One region of the Agarivorans sp. MS3-6 genome, then DNA from elsewhere that is predicted to be linked to it. Evidence: predicted binding sites of a transcription regulator. Region 1 holds the regulator's gene; the other holds the start of a gene.
What was found. The regulator MetJ, encoded in region 1, represses methionine synthesis genes. The targets are predictions, from matches to a motif close to TAGACGTCTAGACGTCTA.
Positions count from the first base shown of each region.

Region 2: the regulator MetJ is predicted to act here: its motif matches at 1,289-1,306, upstream of metF (methylenetetrahydrofolate reductase).

Region 1 is NZ_CM134202.1:2,718,864-2,727,570, reverse strand. It holds gene ACVFI8_RS12545 (bifunctional aspartate kinase/homoserine dehydrogenase II) at 1-381, opposite strand, end outside; gene metB (cystathionine gamma-synthase) at 412-1,569, opposite strand; gene metJ (met regulon transcriptional regulator MetJ) at 1,723-2,022, shown strand; gene ACVFI8_RS12530 (DEAD/DEAH box helicase) at 2,113-3,399, opposite strand; gene ACVFI8_RS12525 (DUF2999 family protein) at 3,654-3,905, opposite strand; gene ACVFI8_RS12520 (VanZ family protein) at 4,095-4,526, shown strand; gene ACVFI8_RS12515 (DUF2059 domain-containing protein) at 4,650-5,117, opposite strand; gene ACVFI8_RS12510 (LysR family transcriptional regulator) at 5,284-6,177, opposite strand; gene aguB (N-carbamoylputrescine amidase) at 6,283-7,164, shown strand; gene ACVFI8_RS12500 (APC family permease) at 7,169-8,566, shown strand; gene aguA (agmatine deiminase) at 8,569-8,707, shown strand, end outside.
Region 2 is NZ_CM134202.1:1,728,346-1,737,052, forward strand. It holds gene ACVFI8_RS07800 (hypothetical protein) at 1-181, shown strand, start outside; gene metF (methylenetetrahydrofolate reductase) at 364-1,266, opposite strand; gene greB (transcription elongation factor GreB) at 1,523-2,017, opposite strand; gene ACVFI8_RS07815 (substrate-binding domain-containing protein) at 2,088-3,110, opposite strand; gene ACVFI8_RS07820 (glycoside hydrolase family 9 protein) at 3,376-5,700, opposite strand; gene ACVFI8_RS07825 (Tex family protein) at 5,972-8,275, shown strand; gene ACVFI8_RS07830 (putative metalloprotease CJM1_0395 family protein) at 8,342-8,707, opposite strand, start outside.

The sequences.
Region 1 (8,707 bases):
GGCTGACCAGCGTTCGCCAAAAGACAACAGCTGGTTAATATTAAAGGTACTGAGCTCGCCCTCTAATACACTGGCAATTTGATGATGCTCAAGATCTAAAGCGCTGACAATTTGCTTGGCCTTTTGCTCCGTTAATAACTCATTAACTAACTTAGATTGAAACTCAATAAGCCCTTTTAGTGCCTCGCCAGTAGCATCATCTGCTTGCTTGGCTAGCTCAATGATCTTCAGTAAACGATTAGTCGTTTTACCGGCTGCTGACACAACAATAAGATCATGGGGCTGAGAATGTTCAGCAACAATATTGGCAACGCGCTTAAAACAACCCGCATCGGCCAAACTGCTACCGCCAAATTTATGAACATGCCTATTTACTGACACTGAATACCTCTCTACAACTTTTAGCCAAACTTAAAGTTTGGCAAAGGCCTGCTGTAAGTCATTAACTAAATCTTGGGCGTCTTCTAAACCCACCGACACGCGTAATAGCTGATTAGAAATCCCTGCCTCTGCCAAGGCGTCACTCGACATGGCAGCATGTGTCATGGTCGCAGGGTGGGCGATTAAACTCTCTACTCCACCTAACGACTCGGCCAAGGAAAACAGCTGCAACGCTTTCAAAAATTTCACCATTTGGCTCTCATCTAAAGCCAATTCAAAACTCAACATAGCACCAAAACCACGCTGCTGGCTTTGCGCTAGCGCATGGCCCGGGTGCTCAGGTAAACCAGGATAATAAATGTTGCCCACAGCGCTTTGCTGCTGCAAACACGCCACAATGGCTTGTGCATTTTCCTGATGGACATTCATTCTGGCCTTGAGAGTCCGTAAGCCGCGCAAAGTGAGATAGGAATCAAAGGCAGAGCCAGTTAAGCCCAAACAATTCGCCCACCAAGCTAGCTGCTCGGCTAACTCATCAGTGGCCGCTACGACCATTCCGGCCACCACGTCAGAGTGGCCATTTATGTATTTAGTGGCCGAATGCACCACAATATCTGCGCCTAACAAAATAGGGGTTTGCAGGGCTGGCGATAAGAAGGTGTTATCTACCACCACCAAGGCCCCCACAGCATGAGCTTGCTCGGCAATAGTCTTAATATCAACAATTCGCAATAAAGGATTACTTGGCGTTTCTAGCCAAACAATTTTAGGTTTTTTGGTTAATAGCTCAGCCAGTGCTGACCAATCATTTTGATCTACAAAAGCCACTTCAAAAGCACTTTTCTTAGCCAGACTATCAAATAAGCGGTAACTGCCGCCGTAGCAATCATGAGGAGCAATCAGTAAATCACCCGGCTCTAATAAGGCTGTAACCAAGTTAATCGCCGACATACCGGTATTGGTAATGACCGCGCCCGCGCCATGCTCTAAATTGGCAATGGCTTCGGCCAAAATGTGGCGTGTAGGGTTGCCTGAGCGGCTGTAATCAAATTGGCGTTTCTGGTTAAAATCAGCAAAGCTGTAGTTGCTCGACAAATAAATGGGCGGAACTACTGCGCCGTGCTGGCTATCACTTTCAATACCGCTGCGCACTGCTATGGTGGCTGCTTGAAGATCTTTTAAAGACATTTGCTGATTTACTCCCTCAATTTATCCTGCCACTTTACCACCAGCAAAAAAGACGTCAACACTTCTAGACGTCTAAATGTCTTTGCTGTTGGATTGCTAAGTGGCTTTTCCCCCGTTACAATAGGGTCTCTTTGGTTTAGTGTGTATTGTAGTATGTCGACAGAATGGAACGGTGAGTGGATCAGCCCTTACGCTGAACACGGTAAAAAAAGCGAACAAGTTAAGAAAATCACAGTATCTATACCTCTTAAGGTATTAAAGATATTGACTGATGAACGTACCCGCAGACAAATTAATAACTTGCGTCACGCCACCAATAGCGAATTGCTTTGCGAAGCTTTTTTACATGCCTATACTGGTCAGCCTCTGCCCGATGATGCCGACTTACAAAAAGATAAGCCAGATCCGGCCTTAGAAAAGGCCGCCCTAGCAGAACTCAATAAAGAAGATTAGAAAAAGCCGCTGTTAGAGCGGCTTTGCTTTAACTGCATGCCAATGAATTTAGTCTTAAGACTACGGCTGCTTTCTTTAATCTGCTTGTTGTCATTTATTGCGCGGTCGTTTTTTGCCACTGCGATTAGCCACCTTGGGCTGACGACTTCCTCGCCCTTTAGCTCGGCCTTGCGGTTCTGGGTCTGGCTCAAAATTGCCATATTCGTCATCATCATCCGATATATTCACGGCTTGCTTCGGTTTGGGCTTGGGCGCAAAGCCAGGGACAATGTCATGTTTGAACTTCAGGCCCGTTAAGCGCTCTATTGCTCTCAACTGTTTAGTTTCATCCTCACTAAACAGTGAAACCGCTAAACCAAAGCTGCCAGCTCGACCAGTACGACCAATTCGGTGCACATAGTCTTCTGCTACATAGGGCAGATCGACGTTAATCACACAAGACAGTTGACTAACATCTATACCTCGAGAAGCAATATCAGTAGCAACTAACACTGCAACACTGCCGTCTCTAAACCCTTCTAAAGCTAATGTACGAGCGTGTTGGGTTCGGTTAGCATGGATAGAAGCGGCACTAATGCCAGCCGTTTCAAGCTGAGAGGCTAAACTGTCAGCACCCAGTTTAGTACGACTAAACACCAACACTTGAGGCCAATTATTACGCTTAATAAGATGAATCAGCAGCTCACTTTTACGCGCTTTATCTACCGGATGGAGACGCTGCTTAACCGAATCAACCGTGCTGTTTGCGGCGGCAACTTCAATCAACAGCGGATTATTGAGCATACCGCTCGCCAGCGATTTGATCTGTTTTGAAAAGGTCGCTGAAAACATCAAGGTTTGACGTTTGCTAGGCAGTACACTTTGGAGGTAGCTCATCTCGTCGATAAACCCTAAGTCCAGCATACGGTCGGCTTCATCTAACACCAAGATCTCAAGCTGATCGAAGCGAATCGCTTGCTGCTTGTATAGATCAATCAAACGGCCAGGGGTGGCAACCAAGATATCTACACCCGCTTGCAACTGTGTTATTTGCGGTTCTATCCTCACCCCCCCCATCACCGCCGCTGATTGAATATTCATATGACGGCTGTAGTTTTGTACATTCATGAGCACTTGAGTGGCAAGTTCTCGAGTGGGAGTAATAACAAGTGCACGAACCGAGCTAGCCTTCGGGCTAGCAGCGCCAGATAACAACTGTACCATCGGTAGGATAAAACCCGCTGTTTTACCGGTACCCGTTTGTGCCACCGCCATAACATCACGTTGACTCAGTACCGCCGGAATCGCTTCGAGTTGGATCGGTGTTGGTTTTGTATAACCTTGTTCAGCAACACTTTTCAACAGCGCACTACACAAGCCTAGTAACTCAAATGACATAGAAAAACCTCGGTTACAGCAGCACCGCTTCGTCAGTCTAAGCAAGGCTGTTTAACGGTGGTCGAACGCTTTTAGGGCTCAAGTGCTTTAGCTAATCGTGCGGCCAGCCACAGCAACATTGACACCAACAGAACTAGCCAAGGGTTGTCGATTCGGCTTAAGCGAGCAATCTACAACGCTAAAGATAAAACGGGCTGATAAGACTGTAATATATAACCGCTAAACGCCCCTTGCAGATTATCTAGCAATGAAACTTACTTCTGAAGCTGCTCTTTGGCGGCTTCAACTTTCGAGAAATCTAAACCTAACTCGTTTACCGCTTCTTTAATCAAAGCGGGGTTTTGCATCACCTGGCCGAGCATAAGTTGAAGTTTTTCTTGAGGTAAGCCCAACTGAGAGATCGTTGCCATTGCTGCAAGAGGATTGTCTGTCAGCGCTTGAAACACCTCGCCGATCTGTTGGTCACTAATATTGTTCTCTTTCAACATTGCAATAATTGGGTTCATCACATTACCTTTAAACACTAAACAAAATAAGGGAGCAGTCTACCATTTGACTGAATATGATGACACTGACAACCACCACCTTGTTAACCCGGTTAACGCAGTCTCTATGATTCAGCATCATTCGCTTATCTCAAGTTGAACGGCCTGTTATATTGCTTTGCAAGTCTTCTTGTTCTTTAGCGATTGATTATGAATAAACTGGCCACTGTATTCGCAGCAGTCTTTCTTGGCTTTATTTTGTGGGTTATTTATTTAGCGAATACTGGCGGCTCTAGCGTGTTTTTTAACTTTGTAGCCTCGTTTCCTTATGGCGACAAATTAGGCCACTTTTGCCTTTTTGGCACACTCACGTTTATCTTGGTGATCGCCCTGAAGTTTCGCGTTTTAGCCATTGCGAGTGTTCGGCTTTATTGGGGAGCTATTTTGGTGACTATATTTGCCCTTGGTGAAGAGCTCAGCCAAGCATTTATACCGCATCGCACGTTTGACCTTATCGACGCCTCGGCAGACATGCTCGGCATAGCCATCGCTTCTATGTCTTGTTTTCTAATCAATCGTTACTATGCGAATCAGCAAAGTAAGTCACCGTTGTCACCGGGAGAAACTAAGCCTATCGCTTAGTCTGATTGAGCCCAGTGCTTTGCACTGTAAGGCGGTCGGACATATACCAACATCAACTAGCGGCTTATTAAAGTAAGATATAAAAGCCGCCTAAGTCTAGGTGGGGAGCCAGAGGCATATCGCCTATTTAATACCGTGCTTTTCCAAGAAAGGTTTTACTCGTTCCATCAACATCGCTTGTTTAGATTGCGCCTCTTGCATGCCTACTTGGGCACCTACCTGCATTAAGTGGGCTGAATTTTCTAAGAATTTTTTACCGACTGGCGTTTGGTAAAACTTTGTAATCTCGATGATTTCATCATCAGTAAAGGTTTGTGTGTACAGCTCTTTCATATCATTAATGATTTTCGGACGGTCGATATCTTCATTAAACCAAGCACGAAAAATACCCTTAAGCTCTTCCTTACCCTCATTATCCAATCTAAATTGAGCGGTCATCTGATCAATGGTTGGCATCATGGCCTCGAATCCACCTTCAAACTGCTGGTCCATCTTCATAACCTTAAACATCTCATCGATTGGCGTTTCTTGAGCCATCGTAGGCGTCACAAAGGTTAAAACCATCAATGGTAATAGTAAATATTTGTTCACTTTCTATCCTTGTATATGGGTGCTGAGAAAAGTACTGATAAATCGTTGACTAACATTAACAAGCAAGTGGCAATAGTCCATATTTTAAAGTGATTTTAATCGCAATTTACCGGAGCGTGATACCCAGGCTCACCTAAAACCCGGTGATGAGTGCATGAATAACTTGTCAGGTGCATTGCTGAATTTGTTTGATTAACCATTGAACACTCTCTTGGCTATCGTATAACTGATGAGTAAACATGCTTAACGATAGCTCGGGTATGCCCTCTGGTAGCTCAACAATGCGTACCGGTAGCATTTGTTCGAGTTCTTTGGCAATCCGTTGCGGCACACACATTAAGTTACGGGTATTGGCGGTGACCATTGCGCCCACCGCATAGCTTTGCACCGTCATTGAAATCTGCCGAGCTTGGTGCTGCGCCAGTAGCCATCGGTCGATGGGATCGGCACCCGAGTTAATTAAGGGTAGGTGTACCTGTGGCGTCTCTACAAAGTCTCTAAAGGTAAAATTTTCAGGAAAGTTGCTCTGTTGTTTGGACACAATGCCAACATAAGGATCGCTTAGCCAATGATAACGGTGATAATAACGCGGCATATTTTGCAATGTATCCACCCCTAACATCAGGTCTATTCGGCCTTGTTCTACCCGCTCCATTTGGATGTTTTCGGAAAGAATGTCTACCGCAATTCGTGCATTGGGTGCACTGTTCTCCATTTTTTTGCCCAATTTAGGCAGTGCATAAAACTCAAAGTAGTCGATAGCACCAATGTAAAACGTTTTGGCGTCGAGTAAGGGGTTAAATGGCTTCATTTTGGCTAAGGCCATGTCTATCGAACTTAGGCCCTTTTCAATATCAGGTAATAAGGCTTGAGCCAGCGGTGTTGGCTCCATGCCGGTGCGGGTTTTGATAAATAACGGGTTATCAAAACGATGACGCAGTTTAGACAAAATATGGCTAGCCGCTGACTGGCTCATAAACAGCTTTTGGGCGGCTTTAGATAAATGCCTTTCCCTTTCTAATACCACCAGCAGGCGTAGTTGATTTATATCTATGTCCATAGTTATCGATATCTCTCATACACAAATAAAAAAATAGCGTTTTTATAATAACCCTTTTTAAGATAAAAATGTTCCATAGTTTGCATCACCCGTATAGGAATTGGGATGAGAAAAGTCACTGTAGCCGCCACACAAATGTCTTGTTCATGGAACATAGAAGAAAATCTTGCCAAGGCAGAATATTTAGTAAGAGAAGCCGCCGCCAAAGGCGCGCAAATCATCCTGCTTCAAGAACTGTTTGAAACACCATATTTTTGTATTGAAATTGAAGAGTCATATCACAAGCTCGCCAGTTACTTAGAAGATAATTTGGCCTTTAAAAAGCTCTCTGAGTTAGCCAAGGAGCTAGAAGTGGTGTTGCCCTTCAGCTGGTTTGAAAAAGCGGGCAACGTGAAATTTAACTCTTTGGCGATGATTGATGCCGATGGTTCGCTGTTAGGCATTTATCGAAAAACCCATATCCCCGATAGTGATGGATATTTAGAGAAATACTACTTTAGCCCTGGCGATACCGGCTTCAAGGTTTGGAACACCCGTTATGCCAAAGTTGGCATTGGTATTTGCTGGGATCAGTGGTTTCCAGAAACCGCCCGTAGCCTCGCCTTACAAGGTGCCGAGTTAATATTTTTTCCAACCGCTATTGGCAGTGAGCCAAGCCAACCAGAGCTAGACTCTCAACCGCATTGGCAATGTGTGATGCAGGGGCATGCCGCTGCCAATCAGGTGCCAGTGATAGCCTCTAACCGAATTGGCTGCGAACAAGCAAAGTCTCGCGATCATCAAATCACCTTCTTTGGGTCTTCGTTTATTGCCAATTACACCGGCGAAGTACTGGCTAAAGCCAGCCGCGATACTCAAGAGGTACTCGTACACCAGTTTGATCTAGACGAGATTGAGTTTCAGCGCAGTGCTTGGGGGCTATTTAGAGATCGACGCCCCGAGCATTACCAACACTTATTAACCCTAGATGGTCAGTTAAAGGATTAGACGCATGACAACTAAAAAAATGGGCATAACCCCACTGGCATTGTTTAGCTTATGTGCGGTACTGGTCGTAGACACCTTAACGGCGTCAGCGTCTATAGGCGTAAGTTCTCTAGGGTGGTGGACACTCATCTTAGTTATTTTTGTGATTCCTTATGGCTTGATCACCTCAGAACTCAGCGCCGCCTACCCCGGAGAGGGAGGCATTTACGACTGGGTAAAGAAAGCCTTTGGCTCCAGCTGGGCTATTAGAACGACCTGGTTTTACTGGATAAATGTTGGCTTGTGGATGCCCGCGGTGTACATCTTATTTGCCGGTATGTTTTCAGAACTATTTGCGCCAGACTTACCCCTTAGCGCTCAGGTGTTTATTTGCATAAGCCTGACTTGGCTAACCGTGTGGGTATGTAATATCTCAGTTGATGTGGGGGTGCTAATTACCAATGTATGTGCGGTATTAAAAGTGCTCATAATCTCGGTGCTTGGCATAGGCGGTTTTATTTATGCGATGAAAAATGGTGTTGCCAACGAATTTAGCTTAGCGGCAATAATGCCTTCTTTTGATTCCGGAGCGGCATTTCTTCCTGCGTTAGTCTTCAATTTAATGGGCTTTGAATTGGTCGCCACCATGACTAAAGAAATGAAAGACGTAAAACAAATTCCCAAGGTGGTGTTCTTAGCCATTGCAATTACGGCCTTTCTCTACATTATTGGCACCTTGGGCATACTAATGGCACTGCCGGTTGAAGAAGTGGGCTTAGTAGCAGGCATTATTGATGCCCTTAAAGTACTGTTTGGCAATGGTCCGCTAGGTATATTTATGACCTATGCGCTAGGCGTTGTGACCCTACTGACCTTTATTGGCAATATGGTGAGCTGGACCATGGGTTCTAGCCGCGCTGCTGCGCAGTCAGCTAAAGACGGTGAGTTACCTAACATTGTGGCAAAAAGCTCTGCTAAATACGCCACCCCGGTAGGTGCGAACATCATCACAGGGTTAGTTTCTACTGCCGTTATTTTCATCTACACTTTTTTTGCTAACACCAATGATGAGTTGTTCTGGTCGATGTTTGCCTTTTCAAGCTGCATCTTCCTATTACCTTACTTATTGATGTTCCCTGCTTACTTAAAGCTGCGTATTAACGATCCAGCAACAGCCCGGCCATTTAAAATACCGGGCGGGCTCAAAGTGCAGCTAGCGATGACCGTTATTTGTTTCCTCGTTATCTTACAAGCGGTGGTGCTATTTATCTTCCCAGATATCATTTTCGGCACTATCGATTGGCAATATACCATTCCAGTATTAAGCGGCGTGCTAGCCACCATTGCCCTTGGTGAGCTGCTACTGCTACGAGCGAAACGACAAAGTAGCCCACTGAATCTGGCCAGCGAAACAGGAGCTTAAGCATGAGCAGAATCATCGAAGAGGTACCTGCCAGTGCCGGTTTTTATATGCCCGGTGAACACCAGTCACAAAGCGAAGTGTGGATGTCATGGCCATTACGCAGCAATAACTGGCGCTATAGCGGCAAGTTTGCCCAACACG
Region 2 (8,707 bases), 990 kb from region 1:
ACCTTTCACAGAAGATGATTGCTTAGAAAGTTTTGGTTTTATATCAGGTGATGATTGGTGCGATGGTCAATTCTGGGTTGATAAAGCACCAGATGATAGCTGGCTTTGGTCATTTATTTTTCAGTCTGGAGCTGAAATTATAATTGGGGCTAAATCAGCTATTGTGAAAATTGAACCCTAATTGGACGTTAACTCCAACTGTTCCATACTCCCGCTAATCGGAAACACCTTTGAACAAGTGAATGCCCTAACAAGCTTGTGTCCAACAGTTTGTTAGGAAGTAATCATAATTTATTGCCAATCAACTACAGGTACAAAAACCTAGCATTGCTAGGCTTTTATAAGGTTTAGTAGAATTAACAACTAAGCAGGCACCGTTTCCGCTGGACGAACCCCCAGAGTATGACAAATTGCATAGGAAAGTTCAGAACGGTTCAAGGTATAAAAATGAAAGTCTTTTACCCCTTCTCGTGATAACACCTTAACCATCTCAATCGCCACACTAGCGCCCACCAAATTGCGGGTAGTTTGGTCATTGTCCAAACCAGCAAATTGGCCATGTAACCACTGCGGTACCTTTACATTAGCAAAAGAAGCAAACTTCTTTAAGGTGTTGTAATTTGACACCGGCAAAATACCGGGAATAATTTCACCTTCTATGCCCACCGCTGCGCAACGGTCACGAAAACGTAAATAGCTTTCAACATCAAAGAAAAACTGCGTAATAGCTTGGTTTGCTCCGGCGTCCATCTTACGTTTTAAGGCCAACAAATCCGCTTGGGCACTTTTGGCTTCCGGATGCACTTCAGGATAAGCGGCCACTGAAATATCAAAATCAGCCTCTTGTTTAAGCAAGCTGACTAAATCGCTAGCATACATCGCAGGCTTTGCAGAACCTTGCGGTAAATCACCCCTTAAAGCGACGATGTTACGAATACCACTATTCCAGTAATCCCGAGCAATTTGACGCAGCTCATCAGGCCTTGAGTCGATACAGGTTAAATGTGGGGCTGCAGCTAAACCGGTTCGGTCTTTGATCGCTTTAATCACATTATGGGTTCGGTTACGGGTGCCAGAATTAGCACCATAAGTGACGGATACAAATTTTGGCTTCAAGGTTTGCAAGCGTTCGATGGACGCCCACAAAGTTTGCTCCATGCTTTCGGTAGTCGGCGGGAAAAATTCAAACGACACATTAATATCGCGATTAAGCTCACTTAAGCTTTGATTGAGTGTTTCGATCTGTTGTGCGTGGTGAAATCCCATTACCTTCTCCATTAAAGACTGATAGACGTCTATACCGCTAGATAGTAACTCTGTGTTAATTTAAGTCAACCAGCTTCATGTTGTTGATAACATAAAGTGAATTAATTTCAATAAGGGGAAATTATATGCCTATCGCTGAGTATACGGCTAAGTATGAGATTGACGCTAAAGCGAACCACGATTAACAAGCTAAAGATAATGTAAGGTCCACCATCGGCCTTATGGCGTCAGTTTAAATGGTAGGGCTAGTAATCAATTAGCAGGCTGGTTTAGCCTTGAAAGGCGTGTATTGAATCGCCGTTACCCACCACTCTTTAAGCCCCGTTGGCGTTGTCACAAATACATCATCATCGACTTGCTTGCCAATCAAAGCTCTAGCCATGGGTGAGTCTATCGTTATGTAGCCAAGCTTGGGATCTATTTCATCGGTACCCACGATGCGATATTGCACTACCTCACCCGCTTCGTTTTCCAGCTCTACCCAAGCGCCAAAGAACACTTTGCCATTTTGCTGAGGGTAATGATCAACAATCTCTAAGGCGTCTAGGCGTTTATTTAAAAAACGTAAGCGAGAATCAATCCGGCGTAGTTCACGCTTACCTTCTTTGTATTCAGCATTCTCTGAACGATCGCCCAAGGCGGCCGCTTCAGATACCGCTTGGGTGACTTCTGGGCGTTTTACTTTCCAAAGATATTTAAGCTCTTTGTCTAATTTATGCCAGCCCGCACGGGTAATAAGATTGGTTTTCATACGCATTCTACTATTCTGCCTAAGCCGCCAATTATAAACGACTTAGGCAGTAAAATGATAAAGCAATAAGCTAAATATGTGGCTTGGTGGTTTCGCGTTTAACTAACTCAACGGGAGGAAGCCTAAAGCTATTGCTATCACCACCATTAAGCATATCTAACATCGTTAATGCCGCCGCATACCCGGTATCGAAAATAGGTTGGCGAACCGTGGTTAATGGTGGGATAAAGAATGCTGCACTAGGCACATCGTCAAACCCAATCACCGAAATGCGTTCTGGTACCGGTCGTTTTGCTTGATATAGCGCCTGCATAGCACCAAATGCGGTTAAGTCATTTGCCGCAAAAATGGCCGTATATTGCCTTTTGTTGGCCAATAAACGTTGTACCGCCTCAAAACCACCTTTTTCAGTAAAATCACCTTGCTCAATTAACGCAAGCTTGACCGGTAAACCAGCATGCTCCATCGCTTGCGTATACCCTTCTAAACGCTGCTGGGCATCAGGGTGCCCTGCCGGCCCCTTAATATGAGCAATTTCTCGATGCCCTAATTGAATAAGGTGATTGGTAGCCATATAAGCACCCACCGAGTTTTCAATTTTAATCGAGCGTAAACGCGCCGCTTCAAGATCTCGACCTAACGCGACTATTGGTTTTTTCTTTGCGTACTCAATAACTTGAGAATCGCTCAAACCACCAGTCACTATAATAATACCATCAACCGAGCGCGATAAGAGTAGTTGCATCGACTCCATTTCTTCTTCGGTATTCCAGTGGCCAGTAACAATGATGTGCGAATAGCCTTGAGCTAATAACACCTCTTCAATCCCGCGTAGAATAGAAGAATAGAATGGGCTATCGGGATGCTGTACCAGTACTCCGATAGTCATCGTTCGACTACTGGCACTGGCCCCTGTTTGCTGACCAGGCTTATAGCCTAGCTCAGCCATGGCGGATTGAATTTGCTTTCTCTTGGAATCTGAAACATAAGTGGTTTGATTCATAAATCGAGATACAGTACTGGGCGAAACGCCCGCTAATGCAGCCACATCATAAACAGTAGAGCGTTGATCTGATTTGCTTTTATCTTTCACAGTAATTCTCTGAAATCTTGATCGAGTTACCATTTTATCCCTCATTACACCCAATACAGAAGCCATTGAGCAGTCAAGGAATAAACCCCTTTGCTCAACTATATACTGCTACTTAGCTAAGAACTTGCTTTGAGTAAAATTATGCATGAGAACGCCGTAGCAGATCACATATTCGAATAGCAAAGCCCTTATCTGAGTAGCTTTTTTGTGGTGTAAATAGTAAAGGCCGACATAAGCCGGCCTACTTTTTACAACAACCGTGTCGCTATTTCGTTAACGCTTTTTCATCTAAAGCGCTTGTTACCCATACCAACGGCGCATTCCAGTTAATGGTAATCTCGTTTAATGTCCATGCTCCAATCTCGTCGGCAAAACAAGTTTGAGCAATACAATTACCCTCTAAGGTTGCAGCGACTGGGTCACTAAAACTAATAGAGTTTGGGCCACCCGATAACGCGCCTGGTGCTGGAACCGGTGATTTCTCATCAGCTTGGTGCGCCCAAAAACGGTGATGTGGGTTTTTCAATGGGTTACCACCGTAACCTGTGATGTAAGACTGATCCATTGGGTTACGCCCAAGCAGATAATCCATACCATGCGCCAGCGTTTGCATGTAATGTGTCTCACCCGTGTAATCAGCGGCATAAGTGAGAAATATTCCGCGGTTAACAATATTTGAGTTTGAACCCCAAGGATATTGCTCAGCAGTGTAAGGGATATAGTAACCCTCTTGAGATAACTGCTTAGAGTATGCATCTGCTGTAGCAATGATATTAGCGCGAGCTTTATCACGTGTTGCTTGATCGAGTTTACTAGGTACTAAGGCTAAGCTTAGGGTACCTGCCGAACTCAAATCCTGCCAAAATAAATCACCACTCGCGGTTTCATCGCCAACTGGCGCCGCCAAAAATGCCGGAGAAGCTTTTAAAGCAGTCAAGTATTGTTGCTCACCAGTGCTAATAAATAACTCTGCCGCAGCCCAATAAAACTCATCGGCTAACTCAAGGTCACCGTAGGGACCAGAGCCAGTAAAGTTATCATAAGCATACACCTCTGGGTGTTTGGCAGCAGCCTGCCAAGCGCGGCTCGCAGCATCTAAACATTGCGCTGAAAACTCAGCATCAATGTCTTTCCAGATACGAGCACACTGGGCTGCAGTAGCCGCAAGGTTGAGGGTAGCTGCAGTACTTGGTTGACCAACGTAACGCTTCATAGTGTCTTTATGAGGAGGCAGAGGCATGCCCGTCCACTTCTCATCGGCTACTTTATGAAACACCAAGTTAGATGCATCAATTTCAGTAAGCTTGAGAGCATCAATATTGTCTTGTTGATTACCCACTGGTACCGCAACGCGTTTACCTTCTGGAATTTGCATCGCCAGCATAAACTCCATATTCCAGCGAGCTTCATCCAGTAAATCATTAACCCCGTTGTTCATTTCAGGCAATAATTGCTTACCATCAGCAAAAGGCTCAGGAACCTTATCTATAAATTGTGAGCGCTCATAAAGGTTCATCAACGTCCAGGTACTAATTCCACCATTTACCACATACTTACCGTGGTCACCGGCATCATACCAGCCACCGGTTAAGTTCATATCGAAATCACAACCCGGCCAGCGGTTACCTTTAGCATCCTTTTTGTCAAAACAACTAACGGTATCATTGGGGTGACCTGCTGGGCGAGCAAGATCAGGGCGTTGCACATAATCAGCTTTAATGTCTATACCACTACGGTTTTGATAGAAATAACTTAAAGCGTCATGTTTGAGTTCAGAATAGATATCTTCAGCAATGCGGAACGGGTGGCTGGTTTGACCGTTAGCCGTTAAGGTTAGCCCTGTTTGCGGCGTTTGAATGTGGCTAAAATCAGCGCGATGAACGTTCTCACCAGATGCTTTATTCAAGCCAAATACACGGGTTTTTCCGCTAGCAACAACTTCTCCATTAGCGTCATTAAGCTGCCAAAAAATCGGTTGTTGAGCGTCACTATCAATGATGGCGAATTTCTCGGCTTTAGGGAAAAAACCTACCTGATTAAGCCTAACTAAAGGTATTTTCTTCTCTACCTTATAATTAACACCCTTGACAGAAACCCCGCTGAAACAAACTGTTGCAGCTTTTTGCGCGCCAAGTTGAAATTGAAACTCGGTCTTGGGATCACTTTTCTCTTCTTGAACAAAGCTAAAATTAAACTGCTCCGCTTGTTTACCGATTGTAATATCTTCTAGAAAGAAATGGGTATAAGGAGGGCCTTCATGTTGAATCAAGGCCTTAAAACCGGTTTCCTCGGTCGCTCTTGCAGTAAATTGCACTGCATAGCTCTCGCCTTGGGCTAAACCTAAACCTGCTTGACCAATAATCACATCCCAAGCATTGCTACCTGGTTGAGCGATCTCGATACACGCCTCACCAGCGTTGGCCGCAAGCTTACCGCCGGCAGACCACCAACCATTGGTGGCTTCACTAAACTGACCATTTCGTAGCATTTCCTTGGCGTCAGCCGCTTGCGCATCGAATCCTGTGAATGCAACACTGCACATCAATACACTGGCACCTAAACCATATATCTTAATCTTGTTGGCGCTCATTGAGCTCTCCTTGAACATGAGACGTTTTACTTAGCTCAACCATAATCGGAGTGGAAGCGTAAATTAAGGTTTAAACTCACATTCCCATGACACAAGCCGTGACACGATGAATATCTATGAACTACTTATGAAAAAAATTTAGTCTGGTGAAACTGTTTTCACTACTCTGTTTATTATCAGCGGGATGATTGCACTTGCAGCGCTTACAGAACTGAATATCATAGTGTTCCATACTACGCTGTAATCGCAGCCCCCTAGAATAAGCAAACACATGTCAAATATAGAACAACAAATCGCCACTGATATTAGTGCAAGTTATCAACAGGTTAGCGCTGCAATCAAACTCTTGGATGAGGGCGCCACAGTGCCTTTTATTGCTCGTTATCGCAAAGAGGCCACCGGTGGCTTAGATGATGGACAACTGCGAACCTTAGAACAACGATTAAGCTACTTACGTGACATGCAGCAGCGTCGACTAAGCATTCTCAAATCAATTGCCGAGCAAGACAAACTCACCCCGCAACTTGAACAAGCGATTAACGCCACCAGCAGTAAAACCGAATTAGAAGATCTTTATCTTCCTTATAAACCTAAACGCCGCACCAAGGGACAAATAGCGATAGAAGCAGGCTTAGAACCGCTTGCCGAGGCATTGCTACAACAACCCGATACCGCTCCCGAAATACTGGCCGAAGAATTCATTAACCTAGAGGCAGGTTTTGCCGATAGCAAGGCGGTATTAGATGGCTGCAAATTCATCCTGATGGAGCGCTTTGCAGTGCAAGCGCCACTCTTGGCCCGTTTACGCCAGTACTTACTAAACAACGCGCAGGTTAAAGCGTGCGTGATTGAAGGCCAGCAAATAAACGGTCAAAAGTTTCAAGACTACTTCGACTATCAAGAAGCCATTGGTAAAATCCCATCACACCGCGCGCTAGCGATCCTTCGCGGGCGCAACGAAGGCGTGCTAAATCTTAGTGTCGAAGTAGAACAAACAGACGCGCTTAGTCATCCGGCCGAGCAAATTGTCCGTGACTACGTGCAACTAACACCTAAGGGTGTAGCCAGTGACCAATGGGTAAACTCGGTTGTGCAGTGGACGTGGCGGGTTAAACTCAAGCTACAGTTAGAAACTGAATTACTTAACCAACTGCGAGAGCGGGCCGATGACGAAGCTATCTCGGTGTTTTCACGCAATCTTAATGACTTATTGATGGCCGCCCCGGCAGGTCCCAAAGCCACCCTAGGTTTAGACCCTGGTTTACGTACAGGCGTAAAAGTGGCGGTGGTTGATGCGACTGGTAAACTCGTTGCCTACGACACAATTTACCCGCATGCACCGCGTAATAATTGGCAAGGTTCGCTAACAACATTGGCAAGCTTAGTGACTAAATACCATGTAAAACTGCTAAGTGTCGGCAATGGTACCGCCTCGCGTGAAACCGATAAACTCGCCGCAGACCTAATTAGTATGTTGCCTCCGCAAGGCATTCAAAAAGTCATGGTTAGCGAAGCTGGAGCTTCGGTTTACTCTGCCTCAGAACTGGCTGCCAATGAGTTTCCAGATTTAGATGTGTCTATTCGTGGCGCAGTATCTATTGCTCGCCGCTTACAGGATCCCCTTGCCGAGCTAGTTAAAATTGAGCCAAAGGCCATTGGTGTCGGCCAATACCAACATGACGTAAGCCAAAGCAAGCTATCACTGCAGCTAGATAGCGTGGTTGAAGATTGTGTGAATGCCGTCGGTGTTGATATTAATATGGCGTCCGCGCCACTACTGAGTTTTGTTGCTGGACTCAACACCACCATCGCGCAAAATATTGTAACTTACCGCGATGAAAATGGTGCTTTTACATCGCGCACGGCAATAAAAAAAGTCGCCCGTTTAGGCCCTAAAGCCTTTGAACAAGCCGCCGGTTTTTTACGGATTAACCATGCAAAAAATGCCCTAGATGGATCAGCGGTTCATCCCGAGGCCTATCCTGTGGTTGAAGCGATAGCCAAACATAGTCAGTGCCAAGTGAGTCAGCTAATCGCCAATAACGAACGCTTAGATAAGCTAGACCCAAAACAGTTTACCAATGATAAGTTTGGTCTACCTACCGTTACTGACATCATTGCCGAACTCAAAAAACCAGGGCGCGACCCTCGCCCAGAATTTGCTACCGCAACCTTTAAAGAGGGGGTAAACACCATCAATGATCTTAAACCCGCCATGCGCCTAGAAGGGGTAGTAACCAACGTCACTAATTTTGGTGCCTTTGTTGACGTAGGTGTGCACCAAGACGGATTGGTGCATATATCCTGCCTTGCCAACCATTTTGTTAAAGACCCCCATCAGGTGGTAAAAGCGGGAGATATTGTAAAAGTGAAAGTTTTGGAGCTTGAACCCCAGCGTAAACGCATTGCCTTAAGTATGCGCTTAGACGATGAAGTTCAGGCAAACAAAACGTCAAAGCCAGTGGCTAGCCAAACCAAGCAGCGCTCAGCCCCTAAGCCAAAGGCCAACAATACAGGAAGCGCCAAACCCATAAACAGTGCCTTCGCTGATGCCTTTGCTAAAGCCAAAAAATAACCATTTATTGGTCAATGGATACACTAAATGTGAGTTTATCGGTAGAGGTGTCGAGCAGCGCTGACTTTAGGCTTGTAAGCTAAACTGTGACTGTGGGCGGAATGCAGCAGCGCTGGCATAGCGCTGCTCAATGTTTTGATTACGTTCCTGCATTTGTTGAGCTATATCGGGGAAACGTTGTTGCAGCTGCTGGGCTTTATCTCGCTGTTGCGCCAACTCTTGCTCTACGGCAGTTAATCGATCTTCAACGCCAGTTAGCGGCTCATCTGCTGCTTGCCCTTCGCTAAATTGGCTGCTACTTAATTGTTGTTGCGCCTCAGCCGCCTTTTGCTGAGCTTGGGCGGCGACTTGCCGGTCTTGACTTGACGGCTCGGCAGGCGCTAAAGCGGCACGTTGCACTTGTTCCATTTTAGCAATGGTAGCTTGCGGGTC